DNA from 4 places in the Halobacillus sp. B23F22_1 genome. Region 4 is predicted to be linked to each of the others. Evidence: riboswitches for the same ligand, from Rfam matches in the RefSeq annotation. Region 4 holds a riboswitch; each other region holds the start of a gene.
What was found. A riboswitch is a leader RNA that binds a small molecule or an ion and turns the genes downstream of it on or off. The one in region 4 is predicted to bind cobalamin.
Positions count from the first base shown of each region.

Region 1 (5,101 bases), on a different contig from region 4:
TGCCGGGGTTGTTAATGAAGAAGATTTAGAGGAAGACCACTGGGATGGCCTAGTCACAAAGCAAAGTGCCCATGGTTTGCAAAATATTGTTCCAACAAGAAACTTTCATCAGGAAACTTTTATAGATGAATTCTCGACTCATTCAGGGCTGCACGAACATCCAGGTGTAGATGAATCGGTAGCTGAGTTCTTATGGAGTATCCATTAAATACGAAAAAGCCGCAGCATCTGTATTGATCTGCGGTTTTCTTTTATAGATTCTTATATGTAGTCATGACCACTTCACCAATAGCAGCAATCGTCTGGTCCTTAAAAGATAAAGGTACACCTTTACCGTCAGGGTGACGATAATAATAACCGCTTTCAATTGGTGTATAACCTAAACCTTCTAACTTAAAAGTTAACGCTTCAGGAAGCTGAGTTGTCCCCGTCTTCTCAATAAAGTACTGGGCTGGATATATATTCACATCGACATCTCCAGCACCTGTGTAAACAACGAACAAGTCACTTGGTTTTTGTGCAATCCACTGCCCTTTTGAAAAAAGTGAAATTCTTAGTTTTTCAAGAGCAGAAATACCTTCTAGATGAACACCGAAGATGTCTAAAATCATTCTTCTTATTTCACCGGCAGAGATCCGCTCCCCGTAGTCTTGAAGGTAAAGATCCATCACTTCCACCTTAGATAAAGACTTTATAACATGCTCGTCTGCCTTCTGATCATTGGAACGTAAAGCTTTCAGAACTCGTTTCGTCACTTCCTCCGTATACACCTATTACCAACTCCTCAAGATGATACTCGCCATTTATTATACTAGAAAACGATGGCTGACTATAGATTAAAGGTACGTTTTATAATCTCTGCCGTTTCAACTGCGCTCTTATCCCTCGTTTTTATTTTCACATATTGTGCGGCCAACAGCGGTCACTTACAACTTCCTCCCCTAACTCAAGGGACCCCCGGGCAATCCCCATTGATGATTATCACTACGTTCTATTAACTGCAATTCTCCTTTATTGTTAAAGCACAGAACACTAGATCCAGGTACGATTATAGGTCTTGTCCCTATATGCATTCGAAGACCTAAGACATATCCCACAATAACTACTCCTTTTCAAATATAAATACCCACATGAACGTTAACGCTTGTTGTAATTCTCTAGGAAACGCTGTGACGTCCATTCCCTCTGCTTCTCTTTTAAACACACCATGTCCATCAATAAGCTTCAAGCCATTTTCTAACGCCAACTGTTCAAACTCCCACGGCATCATCGTATTACAAATTACCTTTTCCCCATAAACCCGACGGTAACTATTAATTCTAGGCTTCGCTGTTGGACCAAGTACTCCTACACATAGTTTCCCACCCGGTTTGAGGACTCGTTTCATCTCTGTTATCCCTTGATAAGGAACCTCTATCCACTCCAGGCAGTTAACCGCCATAATGGTATCAAAGCTTTCACTTTCAAATGGAAGTTGAACGATGTCCCCTTGCACAAAACGCAGGGTGTCGTGTGCAAGTCTTGATTTAGCCAATTCAATCATGTCTTCAGATAGATCTAAACCCGTTACTTCAAACCCGGCTTGTGCTAATTTATAAGAACCGTAACCGTCTCCGCATCCGAGATCGGCTATAGAATTGCCAATTTTTGCATGTTTCTTTATTAAAGGGATGATCGTTTTCCTGCTTCCGCTATCCCACATATTTTTACTATTTGCGTTCCAAAAAGAAGATCGTTCGTCCCACTGTTTTTCTGCTTCTTGATGCCAATTAAATGCCATTGCTCTACCTCCTGTTTATCAATCTCAAAAAAATCTCACCCTTCAATTATTCGATAGAACTAAGTATTTCTCCTTTATTTTTGTCCTTTCACATGCAAGTGCGCATCAAAAATGGTTGCACATTCCATTAATCTCCGTTATGCTTAGAACACAATATAAGCTAACATTAATTAAAACAAACACCATATATAGTATCCGCGAACAAAAGATGCCACTAGGCTTAATAGGGAATCTGGTGAAATTCCAGAGCTGCCCCCGCAACTGTAATCGCTCTTAAATCGGCAATCACCCACTGTGTGTTTCACGGGAAGGGGCCGGAGTAGAATTGAGCGTAAGTCAGGAGACCTGTCTTCATTCGCAGAAGTTTCAACTTCTTCGGGGATTGAGAAGATGAGACGATGGAATGAAGGCAGTTTCACTCTTTATGAGTCCTCTTTATTCCATGGTTTCATCCGCTCATTCATAGAGTGGATTTTTTTATGGATTAAATTTCTATTTATCATAGAGGAGTGATGGTATTGAGTACAATTGTGACGTCGTACTGGCAAGAATGGCTAAAAGCACAGGAGGAGAATTTTCCTGCACTGCCAATGAAACGAATCATCGAAAAATCAAAAGAGATTAAAGGAACCCAAAGCGAACAAGCTAAAGCTTTAATATTGGAATGCTTAGCAGAAATTAGTGAAACAGCTCCTAACTGGACGTACTTAGCCAGCAGCATTCACTTACAGCAAATGTATGAATCTTCGATTGCTAACCGCGGCACCGTGAAGGCATACCAAGGTTTTCATCATTTAATCGAAACGTTGGTTCAGGAAGATATCTATGACCCGAATCTACTTAGTCTTTATACAAAAGAAGAAATGGACGAACTTGAAAGAGCAATCGTTCCCGATCGTGATAGATTATTTACTTATATCGGGATTAAGACACTTGGCGATCGTTACTTAGCCCGTTCAAAATCCGGACTGGTCTATGAACTTCCCCAAGAACGGTTCATGGTTATTGCAATGGTATTAATGGCACACGAAAATACAGCCCGGCGTTTGGAGCTGGTCAAAGAATCTTACTGGGCCTTAAGCCACTTATACATGACAGTAGCCACTCCGACGCTTGCTAATGCCGGAAAGCGTTACGGTCAATTAAGCTCCTGTTTTATCGATACAGTAGACGATAGCCTGCAATCCATTTATGACAGCAATACCGATATTGCGAATTTAAGTAAACACGGTGGCGGTATAGGGGTATATCTAGGAAAAATCCGCAGCCGAGGCAGTGACATCCGAGGATTTAAAGGTGTTTCCTCAGGGGTACTACCTTGGATGAAACAATTGAATAATACCGCTGTTAGTGTAGATCAGCTTGGCCAGCGTCAAGGGGCAGTGGCCGTCTATTTAGACATCTGGCACAAAGATATCTTTCCGTTTCTTGACAGCCGATTGAACAACGGGGATGAACGCCAACGTACACATGACTTATTTACGGGTGTATCTATTCCTGACCTCTTTATGGAAGCTGTTGAACGTCGCGAGGACTGGTATTTGTTTGATCCTCACGAAGTACGAGACGTTATGGGCTTTTCATTAGAAGATTACTATGATGAAACGCGTGGAAACGGATCCTTTAGAGAACGTTACCAAGCCTGCATTGAAAACGACCTCCTTTCTAAAGAAAAGGTCCCAGCTATTGAGATCATGAAGCGAATCATGATTGGGCAGCTGGAAACGGGGACTCCTTATATGTTCTATCGTGATGAAGTCAACCGTATGAACCCAAACAGCCATAAAGGAATGATTTACTGCAGTAACCTTTGTACGGAAATCACTCAAAACCAAAGTCCGACTACTCAGGAAGAACAACGGGTTGAAGATGGAAAGATTATAACCGTTCAAACACCTGGCGATTTTGTTGTCTGCAACTTATCAAGCATTAACTTAGGTCGTGCCGTTCCTAACGATGTCCTTCCACGGTTGATCCCTATTCAAGTGAGGATGCTGGATAATGTTATTGATCAAAATACAATTCCGGTTCTGCAGGCACAGCTTACAAACCAGTCTTACAGAGGAATCGGATTAGGTACGTTCGGCTGGGCCCACCTGCTCGCTCAGAAAAAAATCGCCTGGGAATCAGACCAAGCGATTGATTATGCTGATGAAGTGTACGAGGAAATTTCCTACTATACGATTAAGGCAAGCAGTGAACTTGCCAAAGAAAAAGGAAGTTACCCTCTCTTTGAAGGATCCGACTGGGACTCGGGGAAATTCTTTGTTAAACGAGCGCTTGACCAAGACACTTCTCATGACTGGAAAGAGCTTCAGCAGGATGTGCACCGTAATGGCATAAGAAACGGGTATTTAATGGCGGTAGCACCGAATTCCAGTACATCCTTAATAGCTGGAAGTACGGCTAGTATTGATCCGATTTTCAAGAAGTTCTATTCCGAAGAGAAAAAAGATTTTAAAATTCCTGTAACTGCTCCTGACTTAAGCCCGGACACTTACTGGTATTACAAATCAGCTTACGATGTGGACCAGCATTCTAGTATTAAACAGAATGCCGTACGCCAAAAGTACATTGATCAGTCCATCTCTTTCAATCTATACGTCAAGAACACAATTCAAGCGAAAGAATTGCTCGCTTTACACATCGACGCGTGGAAGTCAGGACTGAAAACTACTTACTACACCCGTTCTACTTCCAGCCAAGGTGAATTTGACGAGTGTGAAAGCTGCTCATCTTAAGGAGGAAAAATAATGGATCATGCACTACAAAAACGAAAGCTCGTGGACCATCACGCCCCTAACGCTTCAACAGGTATCGTTAATGGCAGAAGCTCGAACGTTTTAAACTGGGATAATACTCGATACTCTTGGGCGTACCCTATGTATAAGACGATGCTGGCAAACTTTTGGATTCCCAGTGAAATAAATATGAGCAACGATTTAAAGCAGTGGCCCGAGCTATCAGCCCAAGAGCAAGCTTCTTTTAAAAAAATTATAGGTTTGCTCGCGTTCTTAGATTCGATTCAAACTGATTACTCCGGAAAAGTAGCTGACTATTTAACCGACTCAAGCGTTTCAGCTCTCATGCAGGTGCTCGCTTTTCAGGAAGTCGTCCATAATCAATCTTATTCCTATGTACTATCTACTCTTGTAGATCAAAGTGAACAAGAACGAATCTTCGAGTATTGGAAGCATGATGAAATCCTTATGGAAAGAAACCAATTTATAACAGACGGATATGAAGAGTTTGCCAATGATCCAAGTATAGATAAATTCTTAAAATCCGTAGTTTATGATGTTGTATTAGAAGGGTTATTCT
Region 1 is NZ_JBIEKE010000004.1:66,853-71,953, forward strand. It holds gene ACGTNH_RS19335 (alpha/beta fold hydrolase) at 1-208, shown strand, start outside; gene ACGTNH_RS19340 (hypothetical protein) at 252-770, opposite strand; gene ACGTNH_RS19345 (class I SAM-dependent methyltransferase) at 1,103-1,780, opposite strand; cobalamin riboswitch at 1,969-2,147, shown strand; gene ACGTNH_RS19350 (ribonucleoside-diphosphate reductase subunit alpha) at 2,293-4,521, shown strand; gene ACGTNH_RS19355 (ribonucleotide-diphosphate reductase subunit beta) at 4,534-5,101, shown strand, end outside.
Region 1: linked by a shared signal. The riboswitch ahead of ACGTNH_RS19350 (ribonucleoside-diphosphate reductase subunit alpha) and the one ahead of ACGTNH_RS18045 (hypothetical protein) in region 4 are both predicted to bind cobalamin.

Region 2 (5,101 bases), on a different contig from region 4:
CGATACCGTTATTTCTTTAGTAAAGTGTTTAAACGCTGGTAGATGACCACAAATTATAAAAAAAGAGAAAACATAATTGATAACTAAGAAAGACCCAATCAAATTCAATTTGATTGGGTCTTTCGTATTTTACCCTTCTAATTATCCTTTGCTAGACTGTAACTTTTGTTCGATTTCTAATCGGATATTGTGCGCGGCTTTTACCATGTTCGTAAGGGCTTCCGTTGTTTCACTAACACCTCTTGTTTTTAGACCGCAGTCCGGATTCACCCAGAACTGGCGCGGGTCGAGTACATTTAATGCACGAAGAATGTACTTTTCCATTTCTTCCGCTTCAGGGACTCGGGGACTATGAATATCATACACTCCCAGTCCAATTCCTTTTTCATACGATTGCTTTTCAAAGTCAGCGATCAGTTCTCCGTGACTTCTTGCCGCTTCAATTGAAATAACGTCAGCATCCAATGCATCAAGTGTATGCATAATTTCCCCAAATTCGGAGTAGCACATATGCGTATGAATTTGTGTTTCATTCTTAACAGAAGAAGTGGCTAGTTTAAAAGCGTAGACCGCTTCATCCAGGTATTGCTGCTGTTTCTTAGGTTTAAGCGGCAAGCCTTCCCGTAAAGCAGGTTCATCAACTTGTATCATATGAATATGGTTTTCTTCTAAAGCTCTAATTTCTTTTTGCAGCGCTAAAGCAATTTGCTTGGTTACATCGAATTCGCTGATATCCTCGCGCACAAAAGACCAATTTAAAATTGTAATCGGCCCTGTGAGCATTCCTTTAACCGGCTTTTTGGTCAACGATTGAGCATAACTGATTTCCTTCACGGTCATCGGCTCGGTTAAAGCAACATCACCATAAATAATAGGAGGCTTCACGCAGCGCGAACCATAGGACTGCACCCAGGCATATTTTGTAAAAGCAAACCCCTCGAGTTTTTCACCGAAGAATTCGACCATATCATTTCGTTCAAACTCTCCGTGTATTAGAACGTCAAGTCCAATTTCCTCCTGACGTGCAATCCATTCTCTCATATTTGCTTCAATAAAGCTCTGATAGTCAGTATCCGTCCAATCTCCTCTGCGCCATTTAAGACGTCCTTGTCGGATTTCTGTTGTTTGCGGCAGACTTCCAATTGTCGTAGTGGGCAGTAAAGGAAGGTTAAAAAAGTTTTGATGAATGGATTGGCGCTCAGAGAAATGTTGTTCGCGTGTTGGTTCAACGCCTTTCCAAAATTCGACTTCCTTTTGTACATCTGTGTTATTTCTGATCTCAGACTGCCATAATTGTTCGCGGCATTCGGCTTGGAATGTCAGTTTTTCTTCAACCGTTTTTCTGCCTTTATTTAAGCCTTCTGTTAAAAGTTTAATCTCTTCCAGCTTTTGGTCGGCAAAGGCCAACGCATTCTTTAGTTGCGGATCTAATTCAGATTCCGTTTCAACCGTTACGGGTACATGTAATAAACTGCAAGAAGGTTGAACAATTAAGCGATCCTCATTTACGAAAGAACGCAGCGTTTCCAGCAGAGTCAATGAAGCAGAAAGATCATCTTTCCAAATGTTTCGCCCATTGATGACGCCTGCTGCCAACGTTTTTTCTGCAGGAAACCCGAAATTCTTTATTGCCTCCAGGTTCGCCCCTTGATCATGTACGAAATCAAGTCCAATTCCAGCTACGGGAAGAGATACAACTTCTTCATAATAATCAATGGATTCAAAATATGTTTGCAGTAATACGTTCAGACTGGAAAGTTTACGATCGATGGATTGATAGACATTCTTAAATACATTAATTTCATCCTTAGTCAGTGTTGTGGCTAAAATTGGCTCATCGATTTGTACCCATTCTGCTCCTGCTTTTTCTAGCTGTTGCAGGACTTGTATGTACAACGGTACGAGTTTCTCAACTAATCTCTCAAAGTCTTTGTCCTCAAAGCCTTTTGATAATTTTAATAAGGAAACAGGACCGAGAAGGACCGGTTTTCCTGTAATATCGAGCTTTTCCTTTGCTTCTAAAAAGTAGGGAAGCAGTCGGTTTTCTACTAGTTTTGGCTCCGAATCTGATGAAACTTCAGGAACGATGTAATGGTAGTTCGTGTTAAACCATTTTGTCATCTCTGAAGCTACAGCGTTTTTATTGCCACGAGCGATATCAAAATAAGTATGCAGGGAATTTTCGTCTTGCTGCTGAAAACGTTCAGGGATTAAGCCAAACATCACAGCTGTATCCAGGACATGATCATAGAGACTGAAATCTCCAACAGGGATTAAATCAATGCCCAGATCTTTTTGTTTCTTAAGGTCATAGAGTCTTAACTTTTCTAATTCAGTTTGAAGCTCTTGCTCACTTATATTTCCTTTCCAGTACTGTTCTAATGCTTTTTTCCATTCACGCTTTTCTCCAATTCTTGGATAGCCTAAATTTGAACTTTTTGTCATCCTGGTTCCTCCTTGTATAATAAAAAATCCATAAAAAAATCTCCCTTCTTAAAGAGAGATTGTTATGACAGCATATTTAAAATCGTCTGTTTAGACAGACTGATCCCATTACTTGTCCTAACACCTCCCTATTACCCGTAGGTTGTAGTGCGTCATCACCAGGCAGGTCTCCTGACTTAAGATCTTCACATTCCTGCGTCTTCCCATCTTTTATTCAAAAGAAAGTGACTTGCTGCAGGATGCTCCCTCTAACAGTGGCGGGACCGTGCCGGATTTTCACCGGACTTCCCTTTTAAGCTGAATAAGCTCTTATGAACTTAGCCAACACCTGAGTGATTTAAGATATTTAGTTTATCTAGCATGTGTATATAAAAAACCTCTCGGTGAGAGAGGTTTACACACGCACCTCTCTTATTTTTCAAAGCCTTCGCTTTGCTGGAATTAGCACCACAATCAAGTAGATCGGTTGCCGGGTTTCACAGGGCCAGTCCCTCCACCTCTCGAAATAAGAGATTCTATTGAATTGATTATAAGACTAGCATGGGAGGATGAAGCTGTCAATGGAGCATCAGGGTACCTGGTACCGAAAAGCTGTAAAAGAGCGAAGTGCCAAGTGGGAATTTCGGTACCTGGTACCCGGTACGCTCTTCGATTTTGTCCCAAGCTTTTAAAAGAATTTACATCGCCACTTCTTTTCCAGATTTTCTCGTTTCTTCTTCCTTTACTGGCTGAAGTTCGGTGATATGTGCTTTGCCTGGTTCGTTTAAGAAGAAACAAGCGATAAAGCAGCAAAACGCCATAATAGAAATTCCAAAAAAGAACAGCGAAGGATTCAGTACGCCAAGTACGGCTAGAAATAAAACAGAACCTACATTTCCATAAGCACCAACCATCCCGGCGACCTGTCCAGTCAAGCGTTTTTTCACAAGTGGCACCATCGAGAATACAGCACCCTCGCCAGCCTGTACAAAAAAGGAACACGTCATTGTCAATAGAACAGCAGCTACAATCGACCAATCGGACCCGATCTGAGCCATTCCAAGATAAGCGACGGAGGTAGCGGCCAACAAAATAATGAGAGTCTTCTTACGGCCAAATTTATCACTGAGCCAACCGCCTCCAGGACGGGCGATGAGGTTCATAAAGGCAAACGAACTGGCGATCATTCCAGCTCCGGCTACTCCCATACTAAACGTAGCTTCAAAAAACATCGGCAGCATAGAAATAACGGCTAATTCTGAGCCAAAAGTAATAAAATAAGCGAAGTCTAAAATAGCCACTTGTTTAAATGAATACTGTTCTTCTTCAGGGACGCCTTTTCGTAAATGATCACGGTTCACTATCCAGATTTTATATAAGTTATAAAAATACACAGCTGCAAGAACCACGTAAATGAACACAGCGATTTGGTTTGATATGAGTGAAGTATTGCTTAATTGCCACGTGATTAAAGCAAGCGCGGCATATAGAGGAATAGACATGAGCATAAGTCCAATCATGCTTCTGTAGCTGGTTACTTCCATCGCACCACTTCGCTTAGGTCTCTTAAATTCTTTACCAGCAGGCGTGTTCTCAACGGACCTGAAATAAATAAATGCATACACAATACATAAAAAACCAGTTAGAGCGATGGCCAGGCGCCAGCCATTTTCACCGCCAAATAACATAGCAAGAAGCGGCAGGGAGAAGGCGGCTGCTGAAGAACCGAAGTTTCCCCATCCTCCGTATATGCCTTCAGCAAGACCAAGATGTTTTTCCGGAAACCACTCGGATACCATTCGAATTCCGATAACAAACCCTGCTCCTACGACCGATAATAATGCCCGCGCCATAAACAACTGCCAGAATGAATTGGCAAAAGCAAACCAAAAACAAGGAATACTAACGGAAAGCAATAAAGTAGCATACACGTGCTTCGGTCCAAATCGATCGACGAGCATACCGATGATAATTCGGGCCGGAATTGTTAAAGCGACATTGATTGACAGCAGGACAGCAATCTCTTCATTGGATAATTGCAATGTTTTTTGAATCGTAGATGCGAAAGGAGCCATATTAAACCAGACAACGAAGCTTAAGAAAAATGCGAATGTTGTCATAAATAAGATTTTCTTGTTTCCTTTGTATGTAACCTTTTCCTCAACCATAACCAAGCCTCCAATTTGTTAATAAACTGATTATTTCAAAAACAGAGAGCTCTGTCACAGTTTATGTCAGGTTTTCTTACATGGTATCTCGAAAATACTTCGTTTTTACTATTTGAATAGAAGGGTAAGAAAAAGATGGAAAAAGCGCAGCCAATGATAGAGGTATGGAGTTTTTAACACTTTAAAGCGTATAAATCGATAGCCCTAAATACATAGAAAAAGTATTGACTTTCATTTTTGTGACCACTAAAATTCATTAGGTGTTTATATCACTATTTAGATTGAGGTGCCGTGAAAATGAATCGTTTATATAGATTCGCTGTTTTATTTGTGTGTTCGATTGTGTTAGGATTTGCTTTTAATTTGTTCTTGCTGCCACATGAAGTATTATCCGGAGGAATTACAGGTCTGGCAATGGTTTTCGGCTTATTGACGCCTGTAAATACAGGGATCTGGCTCGTTATTTTAAATATTCCTATATTAATTATTGGCTGGATGAAACTGGGGAA
Region 2 is NZ_JBIEKE010000002.1:997,673-1,002,773, reverse strand. It holds gene ACGTNH_RS12810 (protein-glutamine gamma-glutamyltransferase) at 1-42, shown strand, start outside; gene metE (5-methyltetrahydropteroyltriglutamate--homocysteine S-methyltransferase) at 142-2,445, opposite strand; cobalamin riboswitch at 2,590-2,793, opposite strand; SAM riboswitch class I at 2,854-2,957, opposite strand; gene ACGTNH_RS12800 (NarK family nitrate/nitrite MFS transporter) at 3,123-4,592, opposite strand; gene ACGTNH_RS12795 (YitT family protein) at 4,890-5,101, shown strand, end outside.
Region 2: linked by a shared signal. The riboswitch ahead of metE (5-methyltetrahydropteroyltriglutamate--homocysteine S-methyltransferase) and the one ahead of ACGTNH_RS18045 (hypothetical protein) in region 4 are both predicted to bind cobalamin.

Region 3 (5,101 bases), on a different contig from region 4:
TGATTAATGACAGCGGCAGTAAATGGCGGTGATCGACGCCAAATATCTTCCGGCAGATGTGAGGCACGACGAGTCCTACAAATCCAATTGTTCCTGAAACCGCAACCGCAGCTCCTGTTAATATTGAAGCGGCCAGCAAAATAACCGCTTTTCGTTTTTCGGTCGGAACGCCGAGCTGCTTCGCCCGTTCTTCTCCTAAAGACATCGCGTTAAGCTCTTGTCCTTGAATTAAGAGCAGAAGTGACCCGATTACAAAAAAGGGAATGAGCAGACTGACGTAATTCCAGCCTCTCATTGCGACGCTTCCTAGCAGCCAGCCTACGATCTGCCGCAGTTCATCGCCAGTTAAGGCAATCATTAAAGAAATGAGGGAGCCTAAAAAAGATCCCATCACAATTCCTGTTAAAATAAGCGTCTCAATCGACAGGGTGTGATCAAGCATGCGGGCAAACGTAATGACAAACAGCAGCGCTAGTACGGCCGTTAAGATACTCATAACCGGCAGCGTAACCATTGAGAAGATGGGAAATGAAAGACCGAGGAACAGGACGAGCACGGCCCCTACGGAAGCCCCTGATGAAACACCTAACGTATAAGGGTCAGCCAGCGGATTTTGTAAAAGTCCTTGAAAAGCTGCGCCTGAAATCGCAAGCGAGGCCCCCACCAGACCAGCTAATAAAACACGCGGCAGCCGGACATCCCCGATAATACTGGCATGAACAGTATCCACCTGTGGGAAAAAAGGTGTTACTTGAGCAATAATCACTTTTACAATATCTGGAAGTGGAACAGACACGCTGCCCGCTCCTACCGCGGCTATGATCGCACCGGCTAATACCAGTAGAGATCCTGCGTAGGTGAAAAATTTACTCATCGCCAAATGTGTCAGGGTAAACCGCTTCTGCCAGCTCTTTCAACCCTTCTACTAACCGCGGTCCTGAGCGGGTGACAAGGTCAGAGTGCACATCGATGACTTCTTCATTTTCAATTGCAGGAACTTCTTCCCATCCCTCACGGCTTAACACTTGCTCTACTGGATCTTCTGTGTAGTAACCATACGTCGTAATAATCGTGTCCGGCTGCATGTCGATGACAGCTTCCTCATTCATCTGCACCCAGCCCTCTTCATCAGCTGCCGCATTTTCCGCCTGAATCATGTCAAGCATCTCATTCATAAATGTGCCTGTCCCAGTTGTATAAATTTCCGGCTCAGGAGACACCTCGACAAACACACGTTTCGACTCTTCGACTTCTGCAGCCTGTTCTTCTACTGCCTCAACGTCTTCCTGCATGCTATTTACGATTTCCTTCGCATTTTCCTGCTCATTCACGAGTTCACCAACAGCTTCGATCGTGTCGTAAACCCCGTCAAAGCTGGCCGCATCTTCAACAACGTATACGGCAATTCCTGCCTCTTCGATCTGTTCAAGTGCTTCCTGTGAATTGTGCGCGCTGGAGGCATGGGCCAGTACCAAATCAGGCTCAAGGGAGATTACTTTTTCCACATTAATTTCCATACCCCCGACCTGATCAAGCTCCGATACCTCTTCCGGGTAATTATCGTTCTCTGACACACCGACGACCTCATCGCCTGCGCCAAGCTCAAACGCAATTTCCGTATTGCTCGGAATTAAACTGACAATGCGCTCAGGATCCTCTTCTATTTCTACTTCGTTTTCCACCGCATCTTCGACTATTAACGGATAGCTCGTTTCACCAGAAGCTTCTTCATTGCTATCTTCCGGTGCTTCATCATTTGATTCCTCACTTGAATCGTCTGCACATCCCATGAGCAATCCAGCGGATAAACAAGCAACCCCTATGTAACGCCAGTACTTTTTCATAACGATCTCCCCTTTTTATAAAAATGAACACAAAAAAACACATCCTACATTTAGATGTGTATACGTAACCAACGCGTCTGCACGATTATGGCAAGCCGCTTCTGATCACACCTCCTATCCGCGTAGGGTTTTGGTGAAGAAAAATAGGTAGGTCTCCTGGCTTATGGTCATCGCTTGCTGCTCCTTCCCATGCTTACACACAGTGGAATTATGCAGATCGCTCGCAAATACAGTGGCGGGACCGCGTTGGAATCGAACCAACTTCCCTTTTAAGTGATGAAACGTCCATCACGCCTATTTTTTCGACGATATTCTATTCCTTTCTATTTTAAATGAACAATTCGGAAAAATCACGGGTTTACCTATAATAATTGTATAAACGTCTTCCTCTCCCATTTACTAATTATTTTCCCAATAAAATAAGAAGCCGATACATAAGTATCTATGCTTCAGTTGATTGTTCTTCGTTTTCATCTTATATCGTTCTCTAACCAGCCCCCATATAGAAGGTTCATAAGAGCAGATATTTTAAACATTCGAATGGGTGTTAAATTGATCTCTGTTGATACTGCGATGAGCGTTCGGGGTTGACGCCTGGTCGATTAAAACCGGCCACGTCCTGTGATGCGTCGCGGGAACAGCGCAAGCCGAGGATCCACTGGGTCAAGTGATCTTCTTGACCAAGTTAGCTGAGGCCGTGCCCGCGGAAAGCATCCCCCGACAAGTAATGCGTGGGGCTTGATAGAATTTATCCAGTAAACTCAAGTATTTTGAGGGAGCGATAATGCACTTTGTCCTGTCCTATTCACTACTTAAAAACTACTGAACCAGACACCAATACCTGTACCGATATAGTTTCCTACAATATAACCGAGTGTACCGACTAAGAGAATCGGCACCACCAGCTTCGTCCATCCCTTCGCAATCGCCATCGCAGCTGCTGTCGTCGGGCCGCCAATATTGGCGTTAGACGCAACGATTACTTCTTCCAGGCTAAATTTAAAGACGCGTCCTAAGACAAAAGAAACCACCATATTACTCATCACGATAATAAATACAAACACCAGCAGCATTGGAGCATTTTGAAAAATAAGCACAACTGACGCTGGAATTCCTATGACCACAAAGAAGATATAAATCAAGTATGTGCCTATTTCCTGAGCGCCATGAATCCCTTCAAAATACTTTGGAAACACAGTAACAGCAATCATCGTCAATGTAGTTAACATTAAATATCCATCACCTAGAATTCCGTTTAGTACATTACTTAGGATATTAACATCCTCACCTGCTGGAATAAGTTCACCAAACCAATCGGCAATTGTAAAAGAAGCAGCCACGAGCACAAATGAACTACCAACAGCCAAACCTATATCCTGAAGCGACATTTCTTTTCTACCCCAGTAAGAGGCCGCATCTGTTTGGTCGTTCTCATTCACATCAGACTCAGACCGCTCATCCATATAAGGCGTCTTAAACCTTTTAGTAAAAAAGCCAATTGCCGGCAGTGCCATTAGTATGAAGAAATAAACAGCCATCATTAAATTATCTGCAACCACAGCAGAGGAAACGAGTTCTCCAGGTGCTTCAAACTTAGCAGACAAAGCCGCAAAGTTCACGCCGCCCCCTATGTAAGACCCTGTCATCATCGCCCCTACCTGATCTAGACCGGGAACTACGTCTTTTAAAAGAAAGAAACCAATGATTGATCCTGCCACAGTACCGGCAGCACTAAGGAAAAATAACAATAATAACCGGCCGCTTTCACTCCATATCTTACGAATATTCGCTTGAAACAAAAGAAGCGGAATAGCCAGTGGCACAACATAATTCCAAACCGTATCATACACAGGTGATTCTAATGGGATTACTCCAACATTCGCTAAAATCATCGCCCCGACTAAAGCAATAATTGCACCGGAAAATTTGGATGCCCACTTGTAATTTTGTTCCAAGTAAATACTGATTGCAGCCCATCCTGCAAGAAATGCCCACAATATCCATACATCATCTGGTTGAACTAAACTGTTCTCCATGGAACCACCTCCTGTTTTGGTATATCATTCTAAGGTTTTTATTGGAAATCAGCAACACATTACAACAAAAACCTAAAAGCTTTTGCTCTCTATAACAAAACAGGCTGACAAACGGAATAAAGCAAAAAATCATCCGAACGATTCTGGAGAAATCAGTCCGAATGATTTATGGTAAAGAGAATTTAAACATCGCTTCCTCAAAATGATTCACTCTTCATGGACCCGCCTCAGCTACCTCAGAAAGAAGCGCTCGGTTCGAGCTGTTCCCTCTGACGTCTTCGCATTTTGACTGCGCTAATGATTTGCCCTTATTAGAATGTTCATTTTTTCACCTCTATCTCCAGTCTCTTTTTTCTAATCAATATTCACATACACGTCTACTTTATAATCTCCTTCATCCTCTTTAAGGAGATATGTTCCTTCCAATCTCGGTTCCTTGTACTCGCCATCCGTGTAAGTAATTTCATAGTTTTCACTCATAACAACCTCAATAAAGCCCTCTTCCTTCTCTTCGTAGTCAAGTAATTCTCCACCCAGAAAGGTTTCACTTTCGATGCGGTCACCGCTAGAGTCAATGAAGTCTTCATACTCTGCTTTTCCTTCTCCATCCTCAGTAAATGAAGAAGCAACCATTGAAAAGTCACCGTGATTCAATGCGTTAACGCTGTCACTTAAGAATCCGATCATAAAGTCCTCAATTGCATCAAAATTGTCGTCCCCTTCATCCTCTGCTTCCATGCCAGTGGTTTGCTCAGAGGCATAAACTTCCTCTTCTTCTGGATAGAAATAAAAAGTGGGTCCACCCCAAATGTTTGAGCTGGCATCAAGTTCTTCTGATTTATGAATAGTTCCATTTTCATCTTCCCATTCCGCATGGAGGTCTACTATTTCTCCCTCTGGGAAAGGTCCGATTTCTGTATACTCGCCGAGGGAACGATCTGTGCTTTCTCCATTTATAAATAAAATGGCTTCTTCTTGATTTGTGTTAATGGCGTAAGTTTCAGTCGGAAACGAGATAGCTACTTCGGCTTCCTGCGTTTCATTTGGGTACACTGTCATCGTCTCTTGATAATGAAACTCGCCAAATTCATTGGATGCTGTGCCTTCGACTGTATATTCGCCGGGGTAGGCCCACCCCAGGGTTGTAATTTCTTCTGAATTCTCTAATTCAATCTTTTCATCGTTAAAAGTGATCTGAGTATTTTTTAAATTGGTAGTGCC
Region 3 is NZ_JBIEKE010000001.1:1,037,938-1,043,038, reverse strand. It holds gene ACGTNH_RS05415 (FecCD family ABC transporter permease) at 1-874, opposite strand, end outside; gene ACGTNH_RS05410 (ABC transporter substrate-binding protein) at 867-1,844, opposite strand; cobalamin riboswitch at 1,974-2,157, opposite strand; gene ACGTNH_RS05405 (DUF819 family protein) at 2,657-3,880, opposite strand; gene ACGTNH_RS05400 (TcaA NTF2-like domain-containing protein) at 4,235-5,101, opposite strand, start outside.
Region 3: linked by a shared signal. The riboswitch ahead of ACGTNH_RS05410 (ABC transporter substrate-binding protein) and the one ahead of ACGTNH_RS18045 (hypothetical protein) in region 4 are both predicted to bind cobalamin.

Region 4 (5,101 bases):
ATTCTTCATAATCCTCACATACATTTAGAATGCGATTGACTTGACGGAAGGGGAAGCGTGTCTTCAGGTTTTCCCGGAATTTATTTAAAAGCAGCGGCAGGCCTTCGTCACGGCGTCGTCGGTGACCAATTGGATATTCTATACTTACTTGTTCAGTGTGGGACCCGTCATTAAAGAATACTTGAACAGCGTTGGCTATCGACCGTTTATCAGGATCTAGATAATCTTTGCTGAATTGTTCGTTTTCTATGGTTTTCATTACGTTTCTCAAACGGTCGATTTCAGGGTTGCGGGCTACTTCATCTTCATAATGATCCGCATTTAACGTTCCATAAAGCAGGCCGATGGCAGTAATGTATTGTAAACAATGGTCACGGTCTGCCGGATTATAAAGCGGTCCTTCTTTATCAATGATTCTAATCGCCGATTCATGGGTCGTAATCGTTACTTGTTCAATGTCCTGGATTCTACCTTTAATTTGCTCATGCAATTCGATCGCTGCTTCAGCTGCAGTCTGTGCATGGAATTCAGCGGGGTATGATATTTTGAAAAGTATGTTCTCCATCACGTACGAGCCAAAAGGGCGGGCAAGGTTCAACTCTTTGCCGCCGAAAAGAACATCCTGGAATCCCCATTCAGGAGCAGATAAAGCTGTCTTATATCCCATTTCTCCCTTCATCGTCATCAAGGCCAGTCGTACCCCGCGGCTTGTGGCATCTCCGGCTGCCCACGATTTCCGAGATCCGGTGTTCGGTGCATGACGGTAAGTCCGCAGACTGGAGTTATCGATCCACGCTTGTGAAACGGCATTGGTCACGTCTTCTTTGCTTCCCCCTAACATAGCAGTTACAACAGCCGTGGTTGCAACTTTTACGTAGAGCACATGGTCCAGTCCCTCACGGTTGAGGCTGTTTTCCAGGGCCAGAATCCCTTGAATTTCATGGGCTTTAACGATATTTTCAAGAACCGAATCCATTTTCAGTGGTTTCTTTCCTTCAGCTATACGTCTGCGGCTGATATAATCAGAAATCGCTAAAATTCCGCCTAAGTTGTCAGAAGGGTGACCCCATTCTGCAGCCAGCCATGTATCATTGTAATCCAGCCAGCGGATCATACAGCCTATGTTAAAGGCTGCGTGGACGGGATCAAGTTCGTAAGACGTTCCTGGAACGCGTACGCCATTCGGTACGACTGTTCCCGGTACAATTGGTCCTAAGTGCTTCGTGCATTCGGGATAGCGCAGGGCTAAAAAACCACAACCTAACGTATCCATTAATACATATTGTGCCGTTTCTAAAGCTTCCTCGCTGTTTATTTCTCCATAAACAGCATATTCGGCGATACGCTCCAACACCTGGTCTGCTGTTTGGGGTGCAGCTGCTTTTACTTCTGACATCTTCATCTCCACCTTTCAAATCTATGTAATGAATATTGATGAAAACGGCCGGGCAAGCCCGGACGTTTTACTATTAAGGATGCAGGCCGCGCGGACCGGTATAGATAACCCTTGGTCTAAACAATTTGTTGTTGGAATACTGTTCAGCCACGTGGGCGCAGATCCCCAGGGTTCGTGCCGCAAAGAAGATCGGGGTGTACAAATCTATCGGGATGCCTAACAAATAGTAAACAGGCGCCGCATAATAATCTAAATTCGGATACAGACCTTTTTCTTCTTTCATCAGCTGTTCTCCTGCTTCACACATCCCAAAAAGATCATCGCGTTTTCGCTCGGCGGCAAGTTCACGTAGTGCTTCCTTCATCAGCGCCGCTCTTGGATCCATTTTCTTCATATAAACACGATGACCAAAACCCATCACTTTTTCTTTGTTTTTTATTTTTTCGTAGAGAAGACTGCGGAATCCATCTGTCGTTCTTCCTTCTAAGAGCATGTGCATGACGGCCTCATTTGCACCACCGTGAAGGTTTCCTTTCAAAGAAGCTACTGCCCCGGTTAGAGCTCCATAAATGTCAGCATTTGTGGAAGCAATCACGCGGGCTGTGAATGTTGAATTTGGCATTTCATGCTCACTGTACACCATTAAAGATTGATCAAAATATTTAGCTTCATCCGGGGTTGGTTCTTTTCCAGTAATCATATATAAGAAGTTAGCACTGTAAGGAAGTTCCAGTTTTGGTTCTACAATTGCTTCGTCGTGAAGAATGTGGTAGCTGTTAGCTGTAATGTTAGGGATTTTTGCCAGAAGGCGGAGAGCGGTTCGATTGATTTCATATTCTCTGCGTTCATCTAAATTCTTCTCATATCCTGAAAGCGCGGAAATTCCTGTTCGCAGGGCATCCATCGGGTGAGTTTCTTTTGGAAGCTTGCTGAACAAAGAGAAAAAACGATCCGGGAGTTTATATTCTGCTCTTAATTCCTGCTCAAGAGAGGAACGCTCTGATTTCTCCGGCAATTCACCGTCTAATAATAGATGAACGATATCAAGGTATTGTTTGTTTTGAGTAAGCTCAATCAGATCATATCCTCGAAGGACAATTTCTTCAGCATCAACATCTAAATAAGAAAGCTTTGTTTCTGTTGCAATTACCCCGTCTAAGCCGGGTTTATAGGCTGTTTGCTCTGGCATTAGAATCCTCCTAATTGCTCAAAATAGTAAACGCTTTCAAAAAGGGAAATATCAATCTTTTAATACCAACTGCTTACCTACTATTTCTTTATGGACAAACACATAGGCTTGCTCGAGATATTTAAGTTCTTGATGACCGTCGTCCTGTTGAATAAGCTCTTCTTTAATTTGTTCATAAACCGTCTCTAAGGTACGGGGAACAGAAGAAACCATGTAGTTCATAATACGTGATTTGAACTCATTTACGTAAAACTCAATGGAAGCGCTCAAAATATACACCTCTAGTCAAATAGAAATAAAGCCATTAAAAAAACAACTTCCAAGAGAAGTTGTTAAGTTGAGATCACAGTTATCCGGAGAAAGTATCATAAGGAGACATACCTTGCCATACTCTTTCCACTCGCACTTAACACCCCCTATCCTCGTAGGTATTGATGTTCGTTGAAACAGGCAGGTCTCCTGGCTTATGATCAACACTCCCTGGATCCTTCCCATCCTCGTTTTATAACGAGAACAGTGGCCTTCCAGTTCGCTCCCAAATACAGTTGCGGGACAGCATCGGATTATCACCGATTTCCCTTTTAAGCAGTTAAACACGAATAGCGCTTAGCCGCACCTTAATCAAAATCTTATTTAGTTTTGACTTTTTCAATATAACAAAAATTTTGAAAATAAACAAATATTTCTAAAGAGCGTTAAAATTGGTGCAAATCTCATCGTTCCTTTTAGCAAGTGTATATGAGAGGTTACAAATGGGTTGCATTAAAATTTTTTGAAATTTATTAATATTTTATATTTACACGGTCGATTATCATGTTGTATATTTATCATACAAATTATGATAGCGCTTTCTTTTTTTGAGCGTTAAGGAGGTAAGAAATTGTCCATATGGGATTTAGCCATTGATGTAGGATTGATTTCAGTTTTATTGTTAGTTGGGGTTATATTACGGGCAAAGCTTAAAATTGTACAAAAGTTATTTATTCCAGCTAGTATCATAGCGGGAGTGGCGGGGTTGACTTTGGGACCTAATGGATTTGATCTGCTCCCTTTTTCAAGTCTCGTGAGTAATTATCCAACCGTATTGATTGCTGTTATTTTTGGTGCGATTCCAATAGGAGCGGCTAAAGTAAATTGGAAGCAAACGTTTGGACGAGTAAGAAATATGTGGATATACTCGATGCTCCTGACCATGCTTATGTGGGGCGGGGGAGCGATGATTGCTTACATACTTTTAGCTAACCTTTGGGATATTCCGAGCGGGTTTGGGTTGATTCTTGGTGCTGGTTTTCTCGGTGGCCACGGAACGGCCGCAGCCGTAGGTGAAGCTTTTAGCGGGCTTGGATGGGAAGAAGCCACAGCTCTTGGTTATACTTCAGCTACCATTGGTTTGATTTGTGCTATTCTCGGTGGTCTGCTGCTAATTAAAATGAACGCACGGAATAATCAAACCAACTTCATTTCAGACTTTGAGGATTTACCAAATGAATTACGAACGGGGTTAGTTCCTGCTAATCTTCGTCAATCATCGGGTAGTGATACTGTTTCCAGCAATTCGGTGGACCCATTATTTTTCCACATTGCCTTACTTGCTGTTGTTGTAATGTTTAGTTACTTCTTACAGGAAGGAATACAAGCGATATTCCCGCAAGTCAGCATCCCGTTACTAAGCCTTTCATTCGTGGTCGGCTTACTGATTCAATTGTTCTTAAATACAACCAAAGCTAATGAATATGTGGACAAACGTGTAATTGACCGCATAAGTGGAACGGCAACAGACTTGATTGTTGCGTTTGGGATTACATCTATTAATCTAGCTGTGGTAGCAGCTTATGCCTGGCCTCTTATAGCTCTCTTTATTTTTGGAGTGATATGGGCCTACTGTATTTTCAGGTTTATTGCACCTCGTGTCTTCCACCGTCACTGGTTTGAAAATGCCATTTTTGGATGGGGATGGAGTACAGGAACCGTCGCCATGGGAATTGCCTTATTGAGAATCGTAGATCCCAAAACTAAAAGCAGTACCCTGGACGACTACGCTTTAGGATATATCGGCATGGTACCAGTCGAGATTTTAATTATTACTTTTGGTCCTATCATGATGATGGCCGGGACTGGTGGTTTATTCTCTCTCATTTTATTGGGAGCGAGTGCGGTGCTTATTATCATTGCCGCTAAGTCAGGCTGGCTGACTTCAATTCAGGAGACAAGAAATATTAGCAGAGATTCTAATGTTTCATAAAGAAAGGATGATCCTCTTTTATGAAAATAGAACGAAAAAAAGTGTCGATGCAGGTTTTTGATCGTATCAAAGAATACATCCATAAGGAGAATATGCAGCCTGGTGATCGGTTACCTACCGAAAAGCAGCTTTCCGAGATGTTTGGGGTCAGCCGTACTCCAGTCAGAGAAGCGTTAAGCGTACTCGAAGCAAGCGGATTAACCGTTTCGAAGCAAGGTGGAGGCAGTATTATACAGGCAGCTTCTTTAACTAATTTAATAGAAGAAATACAATT
Region 4 is NZ_JBIEKE010000003.1:634,753-639,853, reverse strand. It holds gene ACGTNH_RS18055 (bifunctional 2-methylcitrate dehydratase/aconitate hydratase) at 1-1,396, opposite strand, end outside; gene mmgD (citrate synthase) at 1,470-2,585, opposite strand; gene ACGTNH_RS18045 (hypothetical protein) at 2,637-2,855, opposite strand; cobalamin riboswitch at 3,018-3,220, opposite strand; gene ACGTNH_RS18040 (sodium/glutamate symporter) at 3,466-4,827, shown strand; gene ACGTNH_RS18035 (FadR/GntR family transcriptional regulator) at 4,848-5,101, shown strand, end outside.